One region of the Streptomyces sp. NPDC050422 genome, then DNA from elsewhere that is predicted to be linked to it. Evidence: riboswitches for the same ligand, from Rfam matches in the RefSeq annotation. Region 1 holds a riboswitch; each other region holds the start of a gene.
What was found. A riboswitch is a leader RNA that binds a small molecule or an ion and turns the genes downstream of it on or off. The one in region 1 is predicted to bind thiamine pyrophosphate.
Positions count from the first base shown of each region.

Region 1 (4,011 bases):
TCGGCAGGCAACGTCTCGTCATGGAACTCCCGGGCCGTGTCCGGGTCGAGCGCCAGATTGAACTGGTCCTCCCAGCGGAACTCGAACCGGGCGTCCGACAGCGCGTCGTCCCAGTCCTGCGCCCCCGGGTGCCCCTTGGCGAGGTCCGCCGCATGGGCCGCGATCTTGTACGTGATGACCCCGGTCTTCACGTCGTCCCGGTTGGGCAGACCGAGGTGCTCCTTGGGCGTCACGTAGCAGAGCATCGCCGTCCCCCACCAGGCGATCATCGCGGCGCCGATGCCCGAGGTGATGTGGTCGTACGCCGGCGCCACATCGGTCGTCAGCGGGCCGAGCGTGTAGAACGGCGCTTCCTCGCAGATCTCCTGCTGGAGGTCGATGTTCTCCTTGATCTTGTGCATCGGGACGTGGCCCGGGCCCTCGATCATGGTCTGGACACCGAACCGCTTCGCGACCGTGTTCAGTTCGCCGAGCGTACGCAGCTCCGCGAACTGGGCCTCGTCGTTGGCGTCCGCGATCGACCCGGGCCGCAGCCCGTCGCCCAGGGAGTACGTCACGTCGTACGAGGCGAGGATCTCGCAGAGCTCCTCGAAGTTCTCGTAGAGGAACGACTCCTTGTGGTGCGCCAGACACCACGCCGCCATGATCGAGCCGCCCCGGGAGACGATTCCGGTCTTGCGACGGGCCGTCAGCGGTACGTACGGCAGGCGCACGCCGGCGTGCACCGTCATGTAGTCGACGCCCTGCTCGGCCTGCTCGATGACGGTGTCCTTGTAGACCTCCCAGGTCAGTTCCTCCGCCTTGCCGTCGACCTTCTCCAGGGCCTGGTAGAGCGGCACGGTGCCGATCGGCACGGGGGAGTTGCGAAGAACCCACTCACGGGTGGTGTGGATGTTGCGTCCGGTGGACAGATCCATGACCGTGTCGGCGCCCCACTTGGTCGCCCAGGTCATCTTGTCCACCTCCTCCTCGATGGAGGACGAGACCGCGGAGTTGCCGATGTTGGCGTTCACCTTCACCAGGAACCGCTTGCCGATGATCATCGGCTCGGTCTCCGGGTGGTTGACGTTGGCCGGGAGCACCGCCCGGCCGGCGGCGATCTCCTCACGCACCACCTCGGACTCGACGTTCTCCCGGATCGCGACGTACTCCATCTCCGGGGTGATCTCGCCCCGGCGGGCGTACGCGAGCTGGGTGACGGGACGGCCGTCCCGGCTGCGCCGCGGCTGGCGGGGGCGGCCGGGGAAGACCGCGTCCAGATTGCGCAGCCCACCGCGCGGCGAGGTGTGCTTGAGCCCGTCGTCCTCGGGGCGCCCGGGGCGTCCCGTGTACTCCTCGGTGTCGCCGCGGGCGATGATCCAGTTCTCCCGCAGAGGCGCCAGCCCCCGGCGGACATCGGTCTCGGTGGTGGGATCGGTGTACGGCCCCGACGTGTCGTACAGCGTCACGTCCTTGCCGTTGGTGAGGTGCACCTGACGGATCGGCACGCGGAGGTCCGGGCGTGAACCCTGGACGTATCCCTTGTGCCAGCCGATGGACTTCCCGGCCTCGTCGCTCTGGTTCGAGGCAGGCGTGCGTGCGTCCGATGTGGTCATGAGACCTACTCCCTACGCCGGCATTACCCGGTAACAGGTTCGGCGGTCGGCGCAGCCTGTCCCGTACGGACGTACGGAGATCAGCGCCCTCTCAGCCCGGTGCTCCGAGCTCCCGCGTGTGCAAAGGTGCCACCACGCTAGCGCCCATGCTGGCGAGCTGAACAGAGGGCCCCTCCTCTTCTTGCGATGATCGGCCGGTGACGTCCCCTCATAGCGACCCCGAACCGCAGGACCATCAGCACGCGCACTCCCACAGCCACGGCCCCGCCGCTCCCGTGTCCAGCCATCTGCGCAAGGTGATCGCCGCCGTGCTGATCCCGTTCGCGGCCGCGGTCGTCGTCGGGCTCGTGGTCCTCTGGCCCGGTGGTGCGCCGGCGCACGAGCGCACCGGTGTCGGTTTCGACCGGCAGACCCAACAGGGCAAGGTGGTGAACATCGGCAAGATCGACTGCAAGGACGTGAACGCCTCCCAGCTGCCCATCAGCGGCGAGACCGCGCCACCCACGGGCGAGCAGGCCGGGGGGGACGACGGGGCCGCCCTCTGCAAGAAGGCCACCGTCGAGATCACGAGCGGGCAGGACAAGGGCCGGAAGTTCGTCGAGGTCGTCCAGCCCGACGCGCCACGGCAGCTGCGGGAGGGACAGGGGGTGGTCGTCGCGTACGCCCCCGACGCGCCCCATGACCTCCAGTACTCCGTCACCGACGTGAACCGGAAGTTCCCGTTGATGCTGCTGGCCGGGATCTTCGCGCTGGTGGTCGTCGCCGTGGGCAGAATGCGCGGGGTGATGGCCCTGGTGGCGCTCGCCCTGTCGTTCGCCGTCCTGACCCTGTTCATCCTTCCGGCCATCCTGCAGGGATCGAACCCGCTGGTCGTGGCGGTCGTCGGTGCGAGCGCCATCATGCTGATCGCGCTCTACATCTGCCACGGGCTGACGGCCCGCACCTCGGTCGCCGTCATCGGCACCCTGATCTCACTGCTCCTGATCGGGCTGCTCGGCTCGCTCTTCATCGGCTGGGCGAGTCTGAGCGGGAACACCGACGACAACACCGGCCTCATCCATGGCCTGTATCCGCACATCGACATGAGCGGGCTGCTGCTGGCCGGAGTCATCATCGGCTCCCTGGGGGTGCTCGACGACGTGACGGTCACCCAGACCTCGGCCGTCTGGGAACTGCACCAGGCCGACCCGACGATGAGTGCGAAGAAGCTCTACCGGGCAGGGATCAGGATCGGGCGCGACCACATCGCCTCGGTGGTCAACACCCTGGTGCTCGCCTATGCGGGCGCCGCGCTTCCGTTGCTGCTGCTGTTCTCGATCGCCCAGAGCAGCGTGGGGACGGTGGCCAACAGCGAACTGGTGGCGGAGGAGATCGTGCGCACACTGATCGGCTCGATCGGACTGGTCGCCTCGGTGCCGGTGACCACCGCGCTCGCGGCGCTGGTCGTCTCCGCGGACCGCTCCGGGCCTGCCCCGGATTCCGTAGCTCCGGCACTCGTACGGAGCGGCAGGGGGCGCCGTCGCCGGACGAAGTCCTGAGTGTCCGGACACGGAGAGCGATTCACCCGTTCGGCAGGTGTGCTGTTCGACCGGCATGCAGGCCAAGGACACGGGCTTCGTCAGCCGGCGTTCTGTTCCTCGGCCAGAATCCGCCCCAGCGCCTCTTCCAGATTGCCCTCGAAGTCACCCAGCGTGCACTCCTGACCGAGCGGCACGAGTTTGTCCGTCCGGTCGAGAAACGCTACGAGAGGTGCCGTACCCGCCCTGAAGAGCGCACGGTCGGCCCCCACCTGGAGCCGGATGTGGACGTCGGACAGCCCCTCGGGCTCGGTCGGTCCGATGTGTACATCGCCGTCACCACTGGGGCTGTTGAGACCGTCGAGCAGCAGCTCACGGCCGAAAGCCCAGGTGACGGGGGCGTCGCCGGGCAGGTGGAAGGTCATCCGGATCGCGTACGGATCGCACACTTCGTACCGGAGCTCCACCGGGATACGGAAAGAGAGCTCCTCGGAGACGAGGAAGCTCATCATGACCTCAGCTTGAACCGACTCGCGCATCGTTCAACCCCGCAGTAGATGAATCTGGCCAGGAATGATCCCCCGTGGCCCTATTGACGCCATCGTGGTGCACGCGATAGCAGATCACAAGGAGTGATTTTTCAGATACTGATAGAGAACACGAACGAACGCAAGAGGCTGGCCACTTCGCCACGTAGTCGTTCGACTGCGGGGAGCAACCGTTCTTCCTGGTCGAGAGGGACGGAAATGGCCATCGCGGCGGCCGTGAAACCGGCGGTGATCGGGATGGCCGCGCAGACCGTTCCGAGGGTGTACTCCTGTCGTTCGATGACAGGTTCCATACGCTCGATCGACCGCAGCCGCTCAAGAAGTGCCGGACGATCGCGCACGGAGTACCGG
Region 1 is NZ_JBITIE010000002.1:314,049-318,059, forward strand. It holds gene thiC (phosphomethylpyrimidine synthase ThiC) at 1-1,595, opposite strand, end outside; TPP riboswitch at 1,588-1,721, opposite strand; gene ACIBJG_RS04105 (YibE/F family protein) at 1,793-3,133, shown strand; gene ACIBJG_RS04110 (SsgA family sporulation/cell division regulator) at 3,214-3,651, opposite strand; gene ACIBJG_RS04115 (IclR family transcriptional regulator) at 3,753-4,011, opposite strand, start outside.

Region 2 (4,011 bases), on a different contig from region 1:
TCAGGACGACTGCGGAACCCGGCTCGGTGTCCACGGCGGCCCACATGCCGAGGTCCACTCCGCCTGCGCTGCCCGTGGCCTGACCGGGCCGTCCTGCGACCTGCTCGTGACCGCGGCCTGCGGACGGCGCACGAAGGTCCGGCTGCGCCGCGGCCGGACCGCGACCGTGTCGCTGCGCGATGTCGCCCCGTACCCGCTCGACGATGCCGCACTGGGATGTGACACGTTCCCGAACGCACCGCGCTCCGCCGGCATGTCGGACCCGTCGGCCGCGGTGGACGGCGATCACCGCACGTCGTGGACACCGGGATCCGACCGGGCCCGAATGGTCGTGGACCTCGGCTCGGCGCTCCCCGTCGGGAGGATCCTCGCGGAGTGGACGACGAGCAGGGTGCCGGGGGCGACGGTCGAGTTCAGCGACGACGGCGTCACCTACCGCTCCGGCGGAACACTGCGGGGCCGCACCACCACGACCGGCCTCACGGCCGGCATCACTGCACGCTACGTGGCGCTCGACGTCACGGGCTGGCGCAGCGGGTACGCACGCCTCAGGGCCCTTTCCGTATTCCCCCGGTAAGGCCGCCGGTGCGGCGGGTTCGTGAGGTGTCGGTGCGGTAGAAACGTTCGAACACGCGCTCGGCCTGTTCCGGAGGCCGGGCCCTGGTCCGTGACGTCGAGGAGCACGGCAGGTGGCTGGCCGGGGCGACCGGGTCCGAGTTCGATCGAGACGGGGGTGCCCGGTGGGGTGTGTGTGAGGGCGTTGCCGGTCAGATTGGACAGCACCTGGCGCAGCCGGAGTTCATCGCCGGTGACGGCGTAGGAGCCTCTGTCGTCCACCGCGAGCCGGATCTCACGCTCGGGGGCGAGCAGGCGGGCATCGCGTACCGCGTCGACGGCCAGGGCGAGCACATCGACCGGCTGCCGTTCCAGAGGGCGCTGCTGGTCCAGCCGGGCGAGCAGCAGCAGGTCTTCCACCAGTGTGCCCATGCGGTCGGCTTGGTCTCCCACGGTGGACAGGACGGCCGCCGTCTGCGACGGACCGGCCCGGCTGATGCCGGGTGTCCGCACGCTGGGGAGTGCGGGCGCGGGCCGTCGCGAGTGGTACGGGGCCGGGGACCTGCACCGTGTTCGTGCGGCAACCGCAATGCTGGGCGGACGGAATCTCGGCGGACTCGCTCCCGTCTACCCGCCGGTCACCTTCGGCTTCGGGTCGGCGCCCCGTGCCCCGTCGGTCGTCCGAATCATCTCCACCGTGGAGGTCGCCGGGGCCCCGGGCCACGGGGACACCTCCATGGACTGACGGTCCCCGCGCCGGCGCCCGTACCCCGCCACCGGGACAACCCCTCGAAGCCCACGCCCTGCTCAACGAGCCACGTGAGCAAGGCGGTATGCGGGCCTGCGACCGACCTGTCGGAGCCCAGTCGTCCGGGCCCGAACACGTGGGTTAGCCTTGCCGACGCAATCCGACACGGGGTGCCCCGACCAGCGGGGCTGAGATCACACCCGTCGAACCTGAACCAGTTAGCACTGGCGGAGGGATGTCATTCATGTCATTTCCACATGCTCCGAGCGGCCCGGCAGCCACTGACCGCCGGGCTGTCCTCGACGGGCGGACGCCCCCCGCCGCCGGTGATCTGCGCATCGAGACCCGCGGGATCGCCCCGGTCCCCGAATCGCACCGCTACGGCACTCCCGGGCGGCTGTTCACCGTGTGGTTCGCTCCGAACCTCACCATGACGGGCGTCTTCACCGGCACGATCGGCATCGTCCTCGGGCTGGACTTCACCACCGCCCTGGTGGCTGTGGTGCTCGGCACGCTCGTTGGCGCCGTGCCCACCGCGTACCTCGGGACCTGGGGCAGTCTCACGGGGACAGGACAACTGCCGCTCGCGCGGCTCGCTTTCGGCCGGGCCGTTGCCGTTCCGGGCGTGCTGCAGTGGCTGTCATCGGTCGCGTGGGACGCGCTCATCGGCCTCTTCGGCGGGGATGCGCTGGCTCAACTGTGCGGATGGCCGTTCTGGCTGGGCGTACTCGTGATGATGGTGGGGCAGGGCGTACTCGGTGTGTTCGGCTACGAGGCGATCCACCGACTGCAGAAGATCATGACCTTCGTGCTGGCCGCGGCCTTCGTCGCGCTGGCCGTCAAGCTCCTCGACGGCGTCCACCCCACCACCAGCGGGTCGGTGCACGGCGCCGACCGCGCCGGCGCCTTCGTGCTCACCAGCACCATCGCACTCAGCCTCGCACTCTCCTGGGCTCCGTACGCCAGCGACTTCAGCCGGTACCTGCCACGGTCCGCCTCCCGCCCCCGCATGTTCTGGTACACGCTTCTCGGCGTCACGGTCTCCTTCGTAGCCGTGCAGGCGCTCGGCCTGTGGGGAGCATCCGCCTTCACCGACCAGACCGCGAAGGGCGTCGATGAACTGCTGGGAGGCGGCACGCTCGGCGCGTTCGGCCTGCTTGCGGTCGCGCTTGCGGCGCTGTGCAGCAATGCGATGAACGACTACAGCGGCTCTCTGGCCCTTCAGACCGTCGGAGTGCCCATCCCACGGCCGCTGGCCGCGGCCCTCTCTGCCGTACTCGGCTTCCCGCTGGTGCTGTGGATGCACGCCGCGGACACCACGGCCCGCTTCCAGAACGTGTTGCTGTTCGTCGGTTACTGGATCCCCGGATTCGTGGCGGTCGTAGCCGTCGACTGGTTCGCACGCACGAGGGACAGGGGCGGAGCTTCGTTCGAGCCGGCTGCCGAGAGCGACCGCCCGCAGCCGTGGTGGCCCGCACTCGCGGCATTCGTCGTCGCCTTCGGCGCGGCGGTTCCGTTCATGGACACGAGCCTGTACGTAGGGCCGGTGGCCGCGGCACTCCACGGCGCGGACCTTGCCTACTACGTCGCGTTCGTCGCGGCGCTCGCCGTCTACGCACCTTTGCGGCTACGACGCCGGCCAGCCGGCCGCTGACCGGTGGGGTCGCGGGGGTGGTGTACGCCGGCGCTCCGGACACGGGATGATCGCGGGCATGATGATTGCTCATGAGGGCTGCTCGCCGACGGTCCACCCCACGGCCTATGTCGCTCCGACCGCCACGCTGTGCGGGGATGTGCGGGTGGGCGCCGGGTGCCGGGTGCTGTTCGGTGCGGTGCTCACCGCCGAGGGCGGTCCGGTGGAGGTCGGCGAGGGAAGCATCGTGATGGAGAACTCGGTCCTGCGGGGTACCCGACGGGACCCGCTGGTTCTGGGGCGGCAGGTGCTGGTGGGCCCCACCTCCTATTTGACCGGTTGCCGGGTCGAGGACGAGGTCTTCCTGGCCACCGGCAGCCGCGTCTTCAACGGCGCACGGATCGGGACCCGTTCCGAGGTGCGGATCAACGGCGTCGTGCATCTGCGCACCGTACTGCCGGCCGACTCGATGGTGCCGATCGGCTGGGTCGCTGTCGGTGACCCGGTGCGCATCCTCCCGACGGAGGACCACGACGGAATCTGGGCGGTACAGAAGGACCTGGACTTCCCCGGTCACGTCTTCGGCCTCGACCGCCCGGCCGACGGCGAGAGCCTGATGCCGGCGATCTCGGAACGTTTCGGCCGCAGCCTCGGCCGTCACAGCGACGACCGGCAGATCTGAGCCCCGCGGGAGGGTTTCCGGCCTGCCGTCCACCGCGCGGCCTCACCGGGCTGGCCCCGATCGTGGCCCTGCGGCGCCATATCAAGGGGACGGACGCATTGGCTCCGGCACGGGCAACGCTCAGGCGTTCACTCGCGGAACGCTCTCGTTCCAGGTCCGGGAGAAGCCCCTGCGACCGTCCTCGTAGCCGTCCACGTGGCATCGACATGGAGATCGGTCTCGTCCGATGTCAGGATCGTGCGGGTCTCCACCCGGACGTCCCATCCGGGGCGCCTGAACCGCATGGTCCAGGCCGACTCACCGCTCGCCGATCCGAAGTCGTCGGCGACGGAGGTGTACTTCGCGCAGCCCTCGGTCCGACCTCGATCCCGTTCTCCTCGTACCACTCGATCT
Region 2 is NZ_JBITIE010000028.1:9,355-13,365, reverse strand. It holds partial or broken gene ACIBJG_RS33930 (phosphotransferase) at 1-46, opposite strand, end outside; gene ACIBJG_RS33925 (discoidin domain-containing protein) at 254-577, shown strand; gene ACIBJG_RS33920 (ATP-binding protein) at 502-987, opposite strand; partial or broken gene ACIBJG_RS33915 (hypothetical protein) at 1,022-1,300, shown strand; TPP riboswitch at 1,460-1,556, shown strand; gene ACIBJG_RS33910 (purine-cytosine permease family protein) at 1,539-2,957, shown strand; gene ACIBJG_RS33905 (gamma carbonic anhydrase family protein) at 3,016-3,618, shown strand; partial or broken gene ACIBJG_RS33900 (peptidase S15) at 3,739-3,997, opposite strand.
Region 2: linked by a shared signal. The riboswitch ahead of ACIBJG_RS33910 (purine-cytosine permease family protein) and the one ahead of thiC (phosphomethylpyrimidine synthase ThiC) in region 1 are both predicted to bind thiamine pyrophosphate.

Region 3 (4,011 bases), on a different contig from region 1:
GAGGGCCGCGTCGACCTCGGACTCGGCGTGCGTGGAGCGGCCGACGACCACGTCCTGGCCGACGATCGCGCGGGCGGCCGGGACCGGCAGGTCGCCCTGGCCCAGGTGCAGCACGTCGGAGCCGATGGCGTGGGCCACGTCGGCCCGGTCGTTGACGGCGAGGAGCTTGCCGTGGCGCTTGCAGGCGTCGGCGAAGACCGCGAGGTGTTCGAGCTCCTCGGCCGCCTCCATGCCCTTGTCGCGCAGCTGGATGATGTCCACGCCGGAGGTGAGGACCGCGTCGAGGAACGCGGGGAGGTCGCCCTGGCGCCGGCGGGCGTCCGTGCACAGGTAGAGCCGGGCGTCGGACAGCAGCGTGCGAGGCGTGGACATGGTGCGGTTCCCCCCGGGGACGACGATGGCGGTGGTTCGGTGTGGTGCCGCGCGGGAGGCGGGCCGCGACATGCGGCCCGCCTCCCCTGTGCGGCGCCGGTCTCTCAGACGGCGAGCGCCTGGGCGCGACGCTTCACCTCCGTGCCGCGGTTCTCACTCAGTGCCTGCGCGGGCGTGCCCGGCAGACTCGGGTCGGGCGTGAAGAGCCATTCCAGCATCTCCGCGTCGGAGTAGCCGTCGTCCCTCAGGAGCGTCAGGGTCCCCGAAAGGCCCTTGACCACCTTGTCGCCGTCGATGAAGGCGGCAGGCACCTGGAGCGCCCGGTTCTCACCACGTCGTACGGCAATGAGCTGGCCGTCCTTGACCAGCTGGCGCACACGCGTCACCTCGATATCGAACATTTCTGCGATGTCGGGGAGGTGGAGCCAGGCGGGGACGAGAGCATCGATCTTTACGTCAATCTCGGTCACGGGGACAAGCGTGCCATCCCGGACCGACAGTCGGTACCCGGGCCGACCGTACGGGGCGTCGGGCGGGCGTCAGAGCGTGGCCGATTTCAGGGGTACGGAGGGGTCGGCGACCCGCTCGGGGACGAGTTCCGCCCCCGATTCGACGAGTTTGCGGCCCTGTGCCAGATCGCGCGGACGGCCAACCGCCAGTACGGCGACGAGCGCGCCGCCCCGGAGCCAGCACACCGTCCACGTCGCTTCGGAAGGGTCGCCGCGCCACACCAGGGCGTCGGCCCCCGTGTGGTGACCCGCGTACTGGACGAAGCGGCCGAACTGCTCGGACCAGAAGTAGGGCACGGGGTCGTAGACCGGGGGCTGCCCCTCGCCCTCCCGGACGACAGCGGCGGCGACGGTCCGGGGCCCCTGAAGGGCGTTGTCCCAGTGGTGGACGAGCAGCCGCTCGCCGTACCGGGCCGAGGGGAAGGATGCGCAGTCCCCGACCGCGTACACGTCGGGGAGCGAGGTGCGCAGCGATGCGCCGGCGGTCACCGATCCGTCCGGGCCTCGTTCGATCCCCGATCCGGCGAGCCACCCGGTAGCGGGCCGGGCGCCGATGCCGACGACGACCGCGTCCGCCGGGAGGGTGCGGCCGTCGGTCAGGACCACGCGGCCGGGTTCGATGCGGGCGACGCGTGCGCCGGTGAGGAGCGCGGCGCCGCTCTCGGCGTACCAGCCGGCCATGGGGGCGGCGACCTCGGCGGGCAGCGCGCCGGCGAGCGGGCGGTCGGCGGCCTCGACCACGGTGACCGCGCAGCCGGCCGCGCGGGCGGCGGTGGCGAACTCGGCGCCGATCCAGCCCGCGCCGACGACCACGACGTCGTGCTGCCGTTCGAGGACCGGGCGCAGCCGGGCGGCGTCGTCCAGGGTGCGCAGGAGGTGGACGCCCGGGACACCCTCCGAGCCGGGCAGCACCAGGGGTTCGGCGCCGGTGGCGACGACCAGGACGTCGTAGGGGACGGGCCCGTCCGGGGTGTCCAGTTCGCGGTCGGCCGCGCGCAGTGCCGTCACGTCGAGGCCGAGCCGCAGGGTGATGCCCAGCGCCTCGAAGTCGATGTCGAAGGCCGAGTCCTCGGCCTTGCCGAGAAGGACCGCCTTCGACAGGGGCGGCCGGTCGTACGGCTGGTGCGGTTCGGCGCCGATCAGCGTGACGGGGCCGGTGAAGCCCTGTTCGCGCAGGGCCACGGCGGTCTGCACGCCCGCCATGCCCGCTCCGGCGATCACGACGCGGCGGCTGCGTCGCGATCCTGTCTGCTGCTGTCCGGTCTGCTCGTCCACCCGTCCACCTTAAGCACCTGACACAACGTCAGGAAGTCGGTTCCCGTGACGCGCCCACCGGATCGCCGTCCCCGCGCCGGCGTCCGCTCCCTTGCAGGCGGCGTGGGGCAGGGGTTTAGGGTGGCCGTGCACATCACTCGCGGGAGCCCGGACGGACCGGGCTGAGAGGGAGGCTGGACGGCCTCCGACCGTACGAACCTGATCCGGGTCATGCCGGCGAAGGGAGGGGCTGGACGCCCATGCGCATACACCGGACGAACGGGTCGGACGTCCTCGTCATCGGGGGCGGCATCATCGGCCTGGTCACCGCCTGGCGGGCCGCCCAGCGCGGCCTGGTCACGGCGGTCGTGGACCCCGCACCGGGCGGCGGTGCCGCACAGGTCGCGGCCGGCATGCTGGCCGCCGTCACCGAACTCCACTACGGCGAGGAGATGCTGCTCGGTCTCAACGTCGCCTCCGCCGCACGCTATCCGGCGTTCGCGGCCGAGCTGGAGGCGGCGAGCGGACAGGAGATCGGCTTCCGCGCCTGCGGCACCCTGGCCGTCGCGCTCGACGCCGACGACCGCGCCCATCTGCGGGAGCTCCACGCCCTGCAACGCCGCTCGGGGCTGGAGTCGGAGTGGCTCACCGGTCGTGAGTGCCGCCGTCTGGAGCCGATGCTCGCGCCCGGCGTACGCGGCGGGCTGCGGGTCGACGGCGACCACCAGGTCGACCCGCGACGGCTGGCCGCCGCGCTGCTGACGGCGTGCGAGCGGGCCGGGGTCACCTTCCACCGCCAACGGGCCGAACGGCTCACGGTCACGGGCGGCCGGGCCACCGGAGTCGAGCTCGCCGACGGCAGGGAGGCGGCAGCCGATCAGGTCGTGCTCGCGGCGGGCAGCCTCAGCGGCCGGCTCGCGGGGGTGCCGGAGCACGTCCTGCCCCCGGTCCGCCCGGTGAAGGGCCAGGTGCTGCGCCTGACCGTGCCCACCGCGTACGCCCCCTTCCTCTCCCGCACCGTGCGGGCCGTGGTCCGGGGCAGCCACGTCTACCTCGTACCGCGCGAGAACGGCGAACTGGTCATCGGCGCCACCAGCGAGGAGATGGGCTGGGACACCACCGTCACGGCAGGCGGTGTGTACGAGTTGCTGCGCGACGCGCACGAGCTCGTGCCGGGCATCACGGAGCTGCCGCTCACCGAGACCGTCGCCGGTCTGCGCCCCGCCTCCCCCGACAACGCCCCGCTGCTCGGCCGCACCGCGCTGCCCGGCCTGCACCTCGCCACCGGCCACCACCGAAACGGGGTGCTGCTCACCCCCGTCACCGGGGACGCCATGGCGGAGCTGCTGGCCGGAGGCGAGCTGCCCGAGGTGGCCCGCCCCTTCTCCCCCGGCCGTTTCTCACCCGCCGCCGCCCCCGTACGTCAGGAGCAGCCCGCATGACCGAGCCCGCCCCCCTCTCCGCCTCCCCCTCCGCCTCCCCCTCCCTCTCCGTCTCCGTGAACGGCGAGGCCGTCGCCGTCGCGCCGGGCACCACCCTGGAGGCCCTGGTCGCCTCGCTGACCCGCGCGCCCTCGGGCGTCGCGGCCGCCCTGAACGAGACCGTCGTACCGCGCGGCCAGTGGCCCGCGGCCGCGCTCGCCGACGGCGACCGGGTCGAGGTCCTCACCGCGGTCCAGGGAGGCTGACCATGTCCGACGACCTCTTCTCGCTCGGCGGCACCGTCCTCGGCTCCCGGCTGATCATGGGGACGGGCGGGGCACCGAGCCTGGACGTGCTGGAGCGGTCCCTGACCGCTTCCGGCACCGAGCTGACCACGGTGGCGATGCGCCGCCTGGACCCGACCGTGCAGGGCTCCGTGCTCTCCGTACTGCAGA
Region 3 is NZ_JBITIE010000005.1:64,625-68,635, reverse strand. It holds gene thiE (thiamine phosphate synthase) at 1-372, opposite strand, end outside; gene ACIBJG_RS08425 (Rv2175c family DNA-binding protein) at 477-842, opposite strand; gene ACIBJG_RS08420 (NAD(P)/FAD-dependent oxidoreductase) at 912-2,084, opposite strand; TPP riboswitch at 2,286-2,398, shown strand; gene thiO (glycine oxidase ThiO) at 2,396-3,577, shown strand; gene thiS (sulfur carrier protein ThiS) at 3,574-3,822, shown strand; gene ACIBJG_RS08405 (thiazole synthase) at 3,825-4,011, shown strand, end outside.
Region 3: linked by a shared signal. The riboswitch ahead of thiO (glycine oxidase ThiO) and the one ahead of thiC (phosphomethylpyrimidine synthase ThiC) in region 1 are both predicted to bind thiamine pyrophosphate.

Region 4 (4,011 bases), on a different contig from region 1:
ACCAGGAACGTACCGCTGTTCGCCTCCGCCGAGCCGAGTGCGCGGTAGTAGGCGAATCCGTGCCCGCCGGACACATCGAGCGACCGCTCCACCAGGACGGCGAGCGGCAGCAGGATCAGGACCAGCACGGTCAGCAGCACCCCGCCGAGCAGCGTCCACTGCCCCGCGCCGCGCGGTCTGCGGGACGTCTGCGCCGGGTCGACGAGTTTCAGCGCGGTCTCCCTGCGCCGCACGGTCCACGCGTGCACGGCGAGCACGGCGCCGACCGCGACGAACTGCATCAGCGTCAGCACGGCGGCCGTGGGCAGGTCGAGCAGTTGCGCGGTCTGCCGGTAGATCTCCACTTCCAGCGTGGAGAAGCCGGGACCGCCGAGGATCTGTACGACACCGAAGGAGGTGAAGGTGAAGAGGAAGACCATCAGCGCGGCAGCCGCCACAGCGGGTCCCAGTGCGGGAAGGGTGACACGGCGCCAAGCGGCGAAACGCCCCGCTCCGAGAACCCGCGCGGCCTCCTCCTGCCGGGGGTCGAGCTGCGACCAGAGTCCGCCGACTGTGCGTACGACGACGGCGTAGTTGAAGAAGACATGGGCCAGCAGGATCGCCCACACCGTCGTGTCGAGCCGTACGCCCCACAGCTCGTCGAGGAAGCCACCGCGACCCAGCAGCGCGAGGAACGCGGTGCCGACGACGACGGTCGGCAGGACGAACGGCACGGTGACAATCGCCCGCAGCAGTTGTTTGCCGGGGAAGTCGAACCGGGCGAAGACGTACGCGCCGGGCAGCGCGACCAGCAGCGTCAGCGCGGTCGAGGCGAGGGCCTGCCAGAAGGTGAACCAGAGGACGTCTGTGATGTCCGGCCGGCTCAGCACCTCGCCGAACCGCCCGAACTGCCATACGCCGCCGGCCTTGAGCCCGCGTCCCACGATCGCGACGACGGGATAAGCGAAGAACAACGCGAAGAACGCCACGGGCACGGCCATCAGACCGAGCCGTACCGCGCCCCCGCGCAGCGACCGGGCGCGCGCGGCCTTCCCGCGCGCGCCCGGTCCGCGTACGGGAGTCTTCGCTACTTCACTACGAGCGAGGACCACGACTGGACCCACTGCTCACGGTTCTTGGCGATCGTGTCCGGGGCGACGGTCGTCGGCTTGTCGACCGTGGCGCCGAACTTCGTGAAGAGATCCGGCACCTTCGCACCCTTGGTGACCGGGCTGACGAACATGTTGAGCGGCATGTCCTCCTGGAACTGCTTGCCGATCAGAAAGTCCAGCAGAGCCTTGCCGCCCGCCTCGTTCTTCGCCCCGTCGAGCAGACCGGCGAACTCGATCTGCCGGAAGCACGTTCCGGTGGCGACGCCGGTCGGGGCGGTCTTCGGCTGCGGGTCCGCGTACAGCACCTCGACGGGCGGGCTGGAGGCGTAACTGACGACGAGCGGCCGGTCGCCCTTGGCCTTCTTGCCGCCCGCGGAGCCGGAGAACTCCTCGTTGTACGCCTGCTCCCAGCCGTCGACGACCTTGACGCCGTTGCTCTTCAGCTTCTTCCAGTAGTCCTGGTAGCCGTCCTCGCCATAGGTGGCGACGGTGCCGAGGAGGAAGCCGAGGCCCGGCGAGGAGGTCGCCGCGTTCTCGGTGACGAGCAGGTTCTTGTACGCGGGCTTCGCCAGGTCGTCGAAGGACTGCGGTGGCGCCAGCTTCTTGTCGGCGAAGTACTGCTTGTCGTAGTTGACGCAGATGTCGCCGGTGTCGACGGGAGTGACCCGGTGCTTGCCCGCGTCCAGCTGGACGTCGGCCGCGACCTGGTCGAGGCCCTTGGCCTCGTAGGGCGTGAACAGGCCGTTGTCGAGGGCGCGCGAGAGCAGAGTGTTGTCGACGCCGAAGAAGACGTCGCCGCGCGGCGAGCCCTTGGTCAGGATCTCCTGGTTGAGCGCGGCGCCCGCGTCACCGCTCTTCAGCACCTTGACGGTGTAGCCGGTCTGCCGGGTGAACTCCTTCAGTACGTCCATGGAGGCGTTGAAGGAGTCGTGGCTGACGAGAGTGACGGTCTTGGAGCCGGTGCCCTTGGTACCGCCGGTGCCGGCGGCCGAGTCGTCGGAGCTTCCGCATCCGGCGAGCGCGGTCGCGCCGAGCGCGGCGGCGACGGCCCCCGCCGCGATCTTCTTGGTGGTGCTCATGTGATTCCTCCTGGGATGACCAGGAAGAGACGCGGCCCTGCCCGCGCCGGCGGAAACCGGAAGCGGGCAGGGCGCAACAGCTTGAGTAAGGTCCGAACTTCCTACCCGGAATGACCCGGGCGAGGTTCAGAGGGTCTGCGGCCAACCTGTCCTTGGTGCCGCACTCTCAGCGCTGTGGCGCTCCCCTGTCGGAATATGAAGTTGATTTCGAGCCCAGGCTACACGGCCGGTTTCGGCCTCAGCGCTCGGAGGCCGCCAGCTGTCCGCAGGCCCCGTCGATCTCCTGGCCCCGGGTGTCCCGGACGGTCACCGGCACCCCGTGGGCGGCGATGGCGTCGACGAACGCCTTCTCGTCCTCGGGCCGCGAGGCGGTCCACTTCGAGCCGGGCGTCGGATTCAGCGGGATCAGGTTGACGTGGACCCGCTTGCCCTTGAGCAGCCGGCCGAGCCGGTCGCCCCGCCACGCCTGGTCGTTGATGTCGCGGATCAGCGCGTACTCGATGGAGATGCGGCGGCCGGACTTCTCCGCGTACTCCCACGCGGCGTCCAGCACCTCGCGCACGTTCCACCGGGTGTTCACCGGCACGAGGGTGTCGCGCAGCTCGTCGTCCGGGGCGTGCAGCGAGACGGCGAGGCGGCACTTGAAGCCCTCGTCGGCGAAGCGCAGCATCGCCGGGACGAGGCCGACGGTGGAGACCGTGATCCCACGCTGCGAGAGCCCCAGCCCGTCGGGCTCGGGGTCGGTCAGCCGGCGGATCGCACCGACCACGCGGTTGTAGTTGGCAAGCGGCTCACCCATGCCCATGAAGACGATGTTGGAGAGCCGGGCCGGGCCGCCGGGGACCTCGCCGTCGCGCAGCGCGCGCATGCCGTCCACGATCTGGTGGACGATCTCGGCGGTCGACAGGTTGCGGTCGAGACCGGCCTGTCCGGTGGCGCAGAACGGGCAGTTCATGCCGCAGCCGGCCTGCGAGGAGATGCACATCGTGACGCGCTCGGGGTAACGCATCAGGACGGACTCGACCAGCGTCCCGTCGTGCAGCTTCCACAGCGTCTTGCGGGTCGTGTCGTCGTCGCAGCTGATGTGCCGCACCACGGACATCAGATCGGGGAACAGCGCCTCGGCGAGCTTGTCCCGCGATCCGGCCGGGATGTTGGTCCACTCCGCCGGGTCGTGCGCGTACCGCGCGAAGTAGTGCTGCGAGAGCTGCTGGGCGCGGAACGGCTTCTCGCCGGTCGCGGCGACTGCTTCCTTGCGCTCGGCGGGCGTGAGGTCGGCGAGGTGCCGCGGCGGCTTCTTGGCTCCGCGGGGCGCGACAAACTGGAGTTCTCCGGGCTTAGGCATGGTTCTTCCAGTGTCGCAGACAGAACAGTGAGGGCCTGCCGCCCTGTGGACAACGGACCCTCACTCGTAAAACAGCAGGTCAGAAGGGGTGATCTACGCGCCTGTCAGCCGGAGCCGACGAAAATCACCAGCAGCAGCCAGACCACCGGCGCGGTCGGCAGGAGCGAGTCGAGCCGGTCCATGATGCCGCCGTGCCCGGGCAGCAGCGTGCCCATGTCCTTGATCCCGAGATCCCGCTTGATCATGGACTCGCCCAGGTCGCCCAGGGTGGCGCTGGCAGCGACCGCGAGGCCGAGCAGCAGCCCCTGCCACCAGGTCCCGTCGTCGATCAGGAACTGCATGCACAACGCACCGGCCACCATCGCGAAGGCCACGGCTCCGAACAGGCCCTCGCGGGTCTTTCCGGGGCTGATGCGCGGAGCGAGCTTGTTCTTGCCGAACCGCCAGCCGACGGCGTACGCACCCGTGTCGCTGACCACGGTCAGCAGCAGGAAGG
Region 4 is NZ_JBITIE010000010.1:243,842-247,852, reverse strand. It holds gene ACIBJG_RS17965 (ABC transporter permease) at 1-980, opposite strand, end outside; gene ACIBJG_RS17960 (thiamine ABC transporter substrate binding subunit) at 1,067-2,170, opposite strand; TPP riboswitch at 2,251-2,367, opposite strand; gene rlmN (23S rRNA (adenine(2503)-C(2))-methyltransferase RlmN) at 2,409-3,515, opposite strand; gene ACIBJG_RS17950 (phosphatidate cytidylyltransferase) at 3,620-4,011, opposite strand, start outside.
Region 4: linked by a shared signal. The riboswitch ahead of ACIBJG_RS17960 (thiamine ABC transporter substrate binding subunit) and the one ahead of thiC (phosphomethylpyrimidine synthase ThiC) in region 1 are both predicted to bind thiamine pyrophosphate.